DNA from 3 places in the Anaeromusa burkinensis DSM 3853 genome. Region 3 is predicted to be linked to each of the others. Evidence: riboswitches for the same ligand, from Rfam matches in the RefSeq annotation. Region 3 holds a riboswitch; each other region holds the start of a gene.
What was found. Region 3 has a riboswitch for cobalamin ahead of C508_RS0106825 (sirohydrochlorin cobaltochelatase). Riboswitches for the same ligand answer to the same signal wherever they lie in the genome.
Positions count from the first base shown of each region.

Region 1: it holds a riboswitch for cobalamin, as region 3 does, so the genes downstream of both, cbiD (cobalt-precorrin-5B (C(1))-methyltransferase CbiD) here and C508_RS0106825 (sirohydrochlorin cobaltochelatase) in region 3, are expected to answer to the same signal.
Region 2: it holds a riboswitch for cobalamin, as region 3 does, so the genes downstream of both, C508_RS0104125 (nicotinate-nucleotide--dimethylbenzimidazole phosphoribosyltransferase) here and C508_RS0106825 (sirohydrochlorin cobaltochelatase) in region 3, are expected to answer to the same signal.

Region 1 covers NZ_KB894593.1:77,910-81,184, forward strand. The annotation lists gene ldhH (L-lactate dehydrogenase (quinone) large subunit LdhH) at 1-511, opposite strand, end outside; gene C508_RS0110115 (LutC/YkgG family protein) at 511-1,122, opposite strand; cobalamin riboswitch at 1,396-1,580, shown strand; gene cbiD (cobalt-precorrin-5B (C(1))-methyltransferase CbiD) at 1,684-2,793, shown strand; gene cbiE (precorrin-6y C5,15-methyltransferase (decarboxylating) subunit CbiE) at 2,772-3,275, shown strand, end outside.
Region 2 covers NZ_KB894585.1:108,656-111,930, forward strand. The annotation lists gene cobS (adenosylcobinamide-GDP ribazoletransferase) at 1-730, shown strand, start outside; gene cobC (alpha-ribazole phosphatase) at 794-1,348, shown strand; cobalamin riboswitch at 1,454-1,661, shown strand; gene C508_RS0104125 (nicotinate-nucleotide--dimethylbenzimidazole phosphoribosyltransferase) at 1,802-2,836, shown strand; gene C508_RS0104130 (sensor histidine kinase) at 2,993-3,275, shown strand, end outside.
Region 3 covers NZ_KB894588.1:120,258-123,532, forward strand. The annotation lists gene C508_RS18025 (adenosylcobinamide amidohydrolase) at 1-356, opposite strand, end outside; cobalamin riboswitch at 506-687, opposite strand; gene C508_RS0106825 (sirohydrochlorin cobaltochelatase) at 713-1,630, opposite strand; cobalamin riboswitch at 1,758-1,939, opposite strand; gene C508_RS0106835 (hypothetical protein) at 2,093-3,058, opposite strand.

The sequences.
Region 1 (3,275 bases), on a different contig from region 3:
CTTGGCTGAAATACTCAGCGCATTGTTGGCGGCTTAAATGAATCGCAGGCATAACCATGTGCGAAGGACGGTGTCCGGCAATGCCGATGATCCATTCGCCAAGGTCGGTTTCCTTGACATGCAGGCCCGCTTCTTCCAGGGCATGGTTCAGATGAATTTCTTCAGTAGCCATGGATTTGGACTTGGCGATGCGCTTGACGCCTTTTTTCTGACACAGATCGATCAGATATTTTTTCAGGTCGTCGCCGTCTTTGGCCCGATAAACTTTGACGCCGCGCTTAGTGGCTTCGGCTTCAAATTTGTCGGTAATGGCTTCCAAATTGGCTACGGTGTTGATTTTCATTTGACGGAAGCTTTCACGTAGGGAGTCTAAATCCTCTACGTTTTCATACGCTTTCGCGCGGGCGGTCGGATACGCTTCGGCAAAACGGCCCAAGGCGCCGCGCAGTACTTCGTCATTAAGTTTTTCTTCAATCTCTTTGCGCAGGTTACGATCTTGTGTTGATTCCATTAGTTTGCACCTCCGGGCATTTCATCTACTGCGATGACGACAAAGCGGCTGGGGCCATGGACGCCGATGGTCAAGACGCGTTCAATATCCGATGTACGGCTGGGGCCGGTGATGAAGCCGGTGAAGCCGTGATGGAATACTTTAGAGAGGATTTCAAAAGCTTCCGAAATACCAGGCACTACATGGCTGGCAGGTAAAAATACTACATGCAAAGGAGGGAGCATGGTAACGACGCGGCTTTCGTAAGCATAGCCGTCGTAACAGACGCTGCCGCTTTCGGCAATAGCGAATTCTACCGTGGAAATGCCAAGGTCAGCGGTTTCTACGTGCTCGGCAATGTCGGCAGCTTCTGTGTACACAGTGACATTCTGCTGTTGCAGTTTTTCCAAGGCGCCAGAAGCGTCTACATAGGCGCTAGGAATGGCAACGACTTTTTTAGCATTTACGTCAGCAGCCAGCTTGGCGATGATTTCTTGGGCCTCGGCGACTGTTTTGACGTGAAACATTTCGGTGCCTACATTTTTAGCGCGGGTTTCAAATTCGGCAAAATGTTCTTGGCCCACTTTGCCTGCTGGAAAATGTTCTTTCCAGTTTTCGCATACTCGTTTCATTGTGTCACTCCCTCATAAAATAAATAAAATAAATAAACTACTATGACATGTTTCGCAATAAATACGAAAAATCCTGCTGGTCGTGTAAGAAAAATCTTACAAGATTTTAAAAAAAGCCTGACATGTTAGGAAAAATAACTCTTTATAAAGGAAAATTTAGAATTCCTATCCTGCAAGAGCGCAAAAAAATCCTGTGTATTATAAAGAAAGAGGCAGGATTTTTTTGCGAAACAGGGAATTAATTATAAATATATTTTTTTAGCGGTAAAAGAACATACGGATTTGGGAATAGGTGCGCTTATGCTTAATAGGGAAGTTTGGTGCAATGCCAACGCGGTCCCGCCACTGTAACGGGGAGTTTCTTTTCTGAGCGTGTATACGCGGCCACTGGGAAACCGGGAAGGCGAAGAGAAGCGAAGAACCGGAGTCAGGAGACCTGCCTGTTCTAACACACGCCGTTATGACCTACGGAAGATAGGCAGGTGGGTGAGCTCATTGTTTTTGGTTTTGGGAAAATCAATTAGGATGCTGCAAAACCCCCTGTGCAAGGGGGTTTTCTTGTTGCAAAAACGCATGCGAAGCGGCAGGACTACAGGTACATGTGCTGCAGCAGCTTTAAAAGCGGCTCTTTTGGCCTGGCGAGGAGAAATGCCGGCGCAAGTGAATGTACAGACGCCTCAAGGAAAGTGGCTGCAGGTTCCAGTGGAGGAAACGTCGGCCATAGAGCAAGGCGGACGGGCCGTTGTGCGCAAGGATGCTGGAGACGATCCTGATATTACCCACGGCGCGCTTCTTGTGGCGGAGGTAGTCTTGCAACCGGGAGAGGGATGGACTTTATTTGCTGGAACAGGGGTAGGAACGGTAACCAAGCCAGGCCTAGCTATGGATCCGGGAGAACCGGCCATTAACCCGGGACCGCGGCGCATGCTGGCGTTGGTATTGGAGGAACTGCTGCCGGAAGGCCTGAGAGCGGAAGTCACACTGTCCATTCCCGGCGGCGAGGAGCTGGCGAAACGAACGTTGAATCCGTCTCTGGGCATTTGCGGGGGGCTTTCCATTATTGGAACTACCGGCGTTGTCGAGCCTATGTCGGAAGAAGCCTTTAAAAACTCGCTGGCGCCGCAACTGCGCGTGGCTCAGGCTCAGGGATTTGACAGCGTGGTGCTGGTGCCAGGAAGGATTGGACAGGATGCGGCGATCTTAAAATACGGGCTGCCTGAAGAGAGTGTCGTACAGATGAGTAATTTTGTAGGATTCATGCTTACAAAAGCATCGGAATTCGGGTTAAAGAAAGTGTTGCTTTTCGGTCACCTGGGGAAATTGGCTAAAGTGGCTGCTGGTATTTTTCATACGCATAACCGCATGGCGGACGGACGAATGGAGACGCTGGCAGCTTATGCGGCTTTATTGGGAGCTTCTCAGGAGACGATTAAGGATATTTTGGACGCGACGACAACAGAAGGCGCTATGCCTCATATTGCAGCTGCTGGACTGGGAGAGACGCTGTATCCGCTGCTGGCGGCGAAAGCCAGCGAGCGGGCGCGGCGTCATGTGTTTGGCGATCTGGAGGTGGGCACAGTGATTGTGACGCTGCAAGGAGAGCTTTTGGGTATGGATGAGGATGCAAAGAAGATAGGAGACGCGATGGGATGGAACATCAGATCCTTGTAGTGGGAATTGGTCCAGGAAGCCGCGAGTATATGCTGCCGGTCGCCTGGGAGGCTATTGCTAAGGCTAAGACGCTTGTGGGCGGTAGGCGAGCGCTCCTTACGCTGGCGCCGCCGGGAGCGAAGCAGCGGGTGGTTGATGCCGATATTGAAGGGCTATTGAATTATATTGAAGAAGAAAGCCGCCAAGGGGAAGTGGTGGTCATGGTATCGGGAGATCCTGGCTTTTATAGCTTGCTGCCTGCTTTGCGGCGTCGATTTCCCAGAAAGCGCTTGCAGGTTATTCCGGGGATCAGCTCGGTGCAACTGGCTTTTGCCAGAGTGGCGGAACCTTGGCAGGAGGCAAGCCTGCTTAGCTTTCACGGCAGGGAAGTCGAGGATGAAGCGCTGCAGTATCGCTCCGGTCGGACTCTTTCTTTTCTCACGGATCGTTTGCATCGGCCTAAAGAAATTGCAGCGCGGCTTTTGCAGTTGGGATGGCCGGAA
Region 2 (3,275 bases), on a different contig from region 3:
ACGAGCGTTGCAATTTTTAACGCGATTTCAGTTGGTGAAAGAAGTGGATTGGTCTCTAGAAGCATTAGGAAGGAGCGTGCGCTTTTTTCCTTGGGCGGGAGGCGTCATTGGCGCGGTTCTGGGCGGCTGCGCCTGGGGTATGGTGCAGGCTTTTGGAGAATCTTTGCCGATGCATGCGGCAACGGCGTTGCTGATTGTGCTCGAGATTATGCTGACCGGCGGGCTGCATTGCGACGGGTTTATGGATACGATGGACGGGATTTTTTCCGGGCGTTCTCGGGAACGAATGTTGGAGATTATGAAAGACAGTCGGGTAGGAGCATACGGGGCGATGTCTTTTGCGTTGTTAATGCTTGTGAAGTACTCGTTCTACCTGGATATTCCATTGCAATGGCTGCCTATGGCTTCGTTGGTGATGCCTATAGCCGGACGGTGGGCTGTAGTAGCGCCCCTTGTGCATTATCCCTATGCTCGTCCGCAAGGATTGGGGCAGGGCTTTGGGCAGTATGCCGGGGGGCTGACCGTTTGGGCGAGCTTATTGCTGACACTCATTTTGCTGGCCCCGTTGGGATTGTTCGCAATGGGGGCGGGGCTAGCTGCTTCATTGATCGCTTGGGCGGTAGCTTCCTATGCGGCTGGTATTCTTGGAGGTCTGACAGGCGATGTATATGGAGCGATCATTGAATTATCTCAATTGGGAGCGCTCGCGGTATTTGTCTTCTGGCGGTGAGCTTTGACAGAGAATTTCCAGCAATGATGAAATGTTATTAGTTAAAGTGTTAGAGGTGAAAATATGAAGATTTGGTTTGTGCGGCATGGTGAAACCGAGTGGAACCGGACCAAACGGTATCAGGGGCATAGCGATATACCGTTGAATGAAAACGGGCGGAGGCAGGCGCAGGAAACAGCGGCCTTATTAGCAAAGGAGCCGCTGGCGGCGGTCTATGCCAGCGATTTGAAACGGGCTGTAGAAACGGCGGAGACAATAGCGCAGCCGCACAGGCTGCAGGTGCAGCAGAAGCCGGAACTGCGAGAGCTTCACTTTGGACTATGGGAAGGTTTGCGGTATGAGCAGATTATGGAGAAATGGGCCAACGAATTGAGTCTGATGTACGATCATCCTGAGATAGGCTGCGCGCCGGAAGGCGAAGGGTTTAGCGATCTGGCAAAACGAGCGTGGCCGGCGTTGCAGGCGCTTCGTGAAGCGCATCAAGAAGAGGATGCAATAGCAGTGGTAGCTCATGGCGGAACCATTCGCGTCTTGCTATGTTTGTTGCAAGGCAAACCATTGCAGCAGCTTTGGGGCGTGGCGGTGGAGCATGGCCAGGCGATGGCGATGGATGTGTAAAAAATAGGAGTATTTTGACTACCTTGCCCATTATCTTGTCGAGCCGCTTCCCTGAGGCAGGATTTAATTTGCTTATCAGAGAAAAGAATTTTCAAGACAACTGAAAAAGGATGCCACCAAACAGGTGCCTTCGGAAGCGTTGAAAAAGCCGAAGGAGAATAGGGAAGTTCGGACAGGCTGTTTGGCCTGTAAACGATGCGGTCGCGCCACTGTATTCGGGGAGAGCTCTTGCGTATGCCACTGGGAAACCGGGAAGGTGCAGGAAGCTTGAGAAACCGTTAGCCAGGATACCTGCCTGTTTTGGCTGTCATGCACCCTCGCGCCAAGGGGAATGCCAGAAGGATAGGTACACTTAAGAAAAGATACCTAGCCTTTGTGGCTGGGTTGTTTTTATATCCCTCATCCCCGCTGGTACGGCAGTTGCAGGCTGAACGTGTTGAAGGAGGGGTTTTTATGAGTTTGGAACAGGATGTGAATGAGTGGATTGACGGGGCGGCTAAACCTCGTCATAGCCTGGGCTTGTTGGAAAAATACCTAAAAAAGATGGTGCTGTCCTGGGGTGAAGTGAAAACAGAGCTTAAGCCCTTTCATTTAGTGTTTGCAGCGGATAATGGCGTCATTGCTGAGGGCGTGGCTAAGGATCCGGAAGAGATTACGTATTTGCAGGTGCAGAATATGGTAGATGGTCGGGCAACGATCAGCTGTTTTTGCCAGCAGTGCGGCATACCTTATCGGGTTATTGATGTTGGCGTCAATTCTACAAGACCTTTTACCGGAATTTCTCGTAAAGCGGCCATGGGCAGTCGCAGCTTTCTCAAAGACGAAGCCATGACAGAGACGGAATTTACTGTTGCTTGGGAAGCCGGACAAGAACAGGTCCGTCAACTAGTGGCGAAAGGCTACAATTTAATTTCTTTAGGAGAGATGGGAATTGGCAATACGACTACCTCATCAGCAGTACTCCACGGCTTAACAGGTATTTTACCGGAGTTTATCGTCGGCGGCGGCGCCGGACTGCAGACCAGCGAATTGATCAAAAACAAATGCCAAGTGGTTGCTAAAGGCGTGGAGCTACATAAAGAAAAGTTTCATACCGCCAAGGATGTTCTGCGCTGCGTAGGCGGTTTTGATATGGTGGCTATTTGCGCCGCTATGTTGGAATGTGCGCGACTCAAGACGCCATTTGTTATTGACGGTTTTATTACGGCGGTTGCCTATATCTGCGCTTCACGATTGGATACGAGCGTGGAAAAGCATGCCATTCCTTCGCATTTGTCTCGAGAGCCGGGCATGGCGTATTCCCTGCTGTTGGGGAATATTCCGGCGGAAGAAGTGGTGTTGAAAGCCAATATGGCTTTAGGAGAAGGAACTGGGGCGGTATTGATGGTGTTTTTATTGAAGACCATGCTTTACACGATGCACAATATGGCGCGGATTACCGATTTCATTCCTGCAGCGACGGAAAAAGAACAACGAGCTGCCTTGTAAAATATTGCCAAAGAAACTGGCGGTTTATGACAAAACTTTCATATCCCGAAATCCTGACGCAGGAAAAACGCATCTGTATAACTAATAGTATTCATTTATGCGAAAACTTTGACAAGACCAAAATCTGCCGGATGCGTCGTAAAAGGATGGAGGGAAATGAATATGCAAGTCAGCCGGTTTACGTTAAGTGAAATTGTTGACACTAGTATTTTGCAAGAGATCCAAGATAAGTTTGCAGAAGCCACGGGTCTGGCGGCAGTTATTGTGGATCCCGAAGGCCGCCCTATTACTAAGCCCAGCCATTTTGCCTGTTTTTGCAATTACGTTCGCTCTTTTGATGAAGGCTTTCGTCGCTGCATGAATTGTGATGATAAAAGCGGTCGACGGGCTACTCAAGATAAACGTCCGGTGGTATATCTTTGTCATAGCGGTCTGACAG
Region 3 (3,275 bases):
TTATGCTTCACCCCAGCCGTCACAATGGCTTCCACTGTAATTCCTTCATAAAAACGTCGTTGGTAGGACATGAATTCCATATGGGCTGTCGTTAAAAGACCGCTTGTTTCATCTTTTTCTAAACCTTCCCTCATAGCAATAGCTGCTAAGTATCCTTCTAAGCCGCCGCCAGGCAGTGCCGCCTCACTTTCAACATAAAAAGTCAAGCGATGATTAAATATTGCCGATACCTCGCGAATCCCGCCGTTGTACGGAGAGGTACTTAAAGCAATGCGTCGCTGTGAAAAACGGCAAATCAGCAAATCTTCCTTAATCTGCAAAACACCTCCTGCAGAAAGCAGGCGAGTTTGCTCCATATAAATCCAACCTTTCTGCCAGCCAGGCGCTAGCGCCAATAAAAATAGACTACCCCGTCTACAATAGACGGGATAGTCTGAATTGCCAAACAATGCTTACTTTGCTAAAGCACGCCTGCCAAATCCCCTCCCCATCGTTCGTAGGTCAAATGGTGATTGTCAAACAGGCAGTTCTCCTGGCTCTGGATCTTTGCTCATTCAAACCTTCCCAAGGCTTTCGCCCCAGTGGCATTTCTTGAATTCGCTCCCCATTACAGTGGCGGGACCGCGCCGGTATTGCACCGGACTTCCCTATTAAGCCCTTACGGGCACCTGTTCCGCTTCTTTATTGAGTTTTCTTAACACTCTATCTGACATTAGTGTTGCGGCTGATACAAGCCTCGAATTGCATCACGAACATGATTCACATAAATAGAACGATACGCCGCATTTTCTCCTAGCCCTTTCAGAACCGTTTCTACTTGGAAACCTTCTTTTTGCAGACGGTTTTTCCAAGAATCCGGCTCACTGCCAGCCATATCATTATTTGCATGATCGCCAGCCACCAGCATAAACGGCATCAAGGTCACCTTCTGAATTTGGTTCTTTTTCAGTTCCGCCAACGCATCCTCAAAGTTAGGATGGTCAGTTTCTTCCACTACTCCCATATAAGCTTTATTGCCTCTCTCTTGCAAAATGCTCTGCATTTTTGCATAGGCCGGATTCGGCTGATGCGGCGAACCATGGCCCATGAAGAGAACCGCTTCCCCGTTTCCTAATTTAGGCATTTGTTTTTCAACCGCTGCGGCCAAAGCCTTGAAATCATCTGGCATGCCTTGCTGTCCGTCAAACATCAAAACTGGCCGTCCTACTGCAATGCTTGCAAAGGAATTATCAGCCCAAGCCTGACGATATGCATTCAGAATCTTCTTTTCATATTCCTCGCCCGGAGTCAGATGCAATGGCTGAATGACCACTTCTTGATAGCCTTCCGCCTTCAACTTTGCCAAGGCTTGCTCCAATGTATCCACTTGAATTTTTTCTTCCGCCGCCATCTTTGCAATTACTTTCCGAGCCGTAAAGGCGCGGCGCACTTCGTAATCTGGAAAAGCCGCCCGAATATCATTTTCCGCAGTTTCAATGCAAGCCTTGCGAGCATCTGGAAACGTAGTGCCGAAACTGGTAACTACAATGGCTTTTTTCGTTTGCGCGGCTGAAGCCCCTCCTCCAATACCAACCGAAAGCAAACATACGGCGCACATGGCGAACAGTCCTTTTTTCATCCACTTATTCATTCAATTCCACTCCTTATTCTTTTTCATACCTTTAGCTGTAACAATAAAATCCCAACGCCTACGCGTTGGGATTACATAGCAAACAGCCTTGTTGCCTGAATCTCCATCCCCATCCGTCGTAGGTATAGCGGTGATTGTCAAACAGGCAGTTCTCCTGGCTCTGGATCGTCGCTCGCCCAAACCTTCCCAAGGCTTTCGCCCCAGTGGCATTTCTTGGATTTGCTCCCCATTACAGTGGCGGGACCGCGCCGGTATTGCACCGAACTTCCCTATTAAGCCCTTGCGGGCACCTGTTCCATACATATTCAGTTGTTATTGTTAACTTTAGCAAAGGCTCTAACAAAAGTCAACCAAGTTGGCTTTTGCTTTTTCGGAAATTTAGGAATAGCGCAAAATTATTTCTTACTACTTCTCGCTCAGACTATAAAATCACTCGAAGCTTTTCTGTTTTGCTTTTCTTTTTTAAATACTATGAGTAAAAGCGGCTTCTAGCTTTGTGTTTTTCAAACCGCTATCCACTTCCTTTTGATCTTTATAGACCAATTCCAGTGAATTATCTTTGTTTAATTGATGTTTAACGCCATAATAAAAACCCTTGTTGTTGTTATCAAAATCGCTTTGTTTTCCCATATCGCCATTCGTTTCTACTTTAAACGCAGTAATATACATTGATGTTTTATCATCAAAGCCATAATTCCAAGTTACCGCATAGGCGCGATTGTCTTCGCTGCGATTGGACTGCGTATATTCTGCCGTCCAGGTATGCTTGCCTTGCTGATAATTTCCATCCAGCGCCCAATGGTTCGTATTTCCATTGACTCGATCTTGATATCGACCTAACGTCATCCCCCACTGCAACTGCTTGTTGGGATGAAAGCCAGTCCGAATCGCATAAATCCGGTTGTCTTCATCTCCGGCATTATCTTCTTGCACAAAGGCTGCGTTGATATCCAATCCCGCTGCTGCCCCATTTACAGTCACCCCGTCTACAAAAGCCCGTTTCCCAATATTGGACTCTGAGCGGCTGTAAAGAAGCGACATCGCGCCAATAGTCAAATCTTGACGCCCAAGTTTAAATGCCAACTCTCCTGCTTGTTTTATCACTCCAAACTGATCAAGGGTCATTACCGTTTTTTTATTTCCATATACCGCACTATCTGTATTGTAGTCCGCCAAGGTCGGATTCGTAGCATATTGCGCTCCCAAGCGAGTGAATACAGACCAGCCGCTCCCCAGCGCGGCTTCTCCTGTTAAGCGTAACGAGCTCATGGTACCAGAAGTATTTGCTTCTCCGGCCTTCGTATCTTTCTCATATTTTACCGTCACGTCGCCGCTGAATTTAACCCCAGTCTCCGCCTCCGCAGCAAATGCCGCTGAGGAAGCAGAAAATACAAGGCCCGTTATGGCCATAAGTACCGCTTTTTTCATTAAAATTCTTTCCTCCTTTTACTATTTTCTTAATCCTCTTTACTGTTTTTCTCTTCCTCCTTTTCATTTGAGTCCATAAAGAAAACCCTTTTGCAACAGCAAAAGGGCGTCGTTTCGCAGATAAATTTTACATAAAATAAAATAAGACTGACCTAGAATGGTCAGTCTTACTATGTAAAATCGTCTCACGAAATCCCCTTCCTGTCGCTCGCAGGTA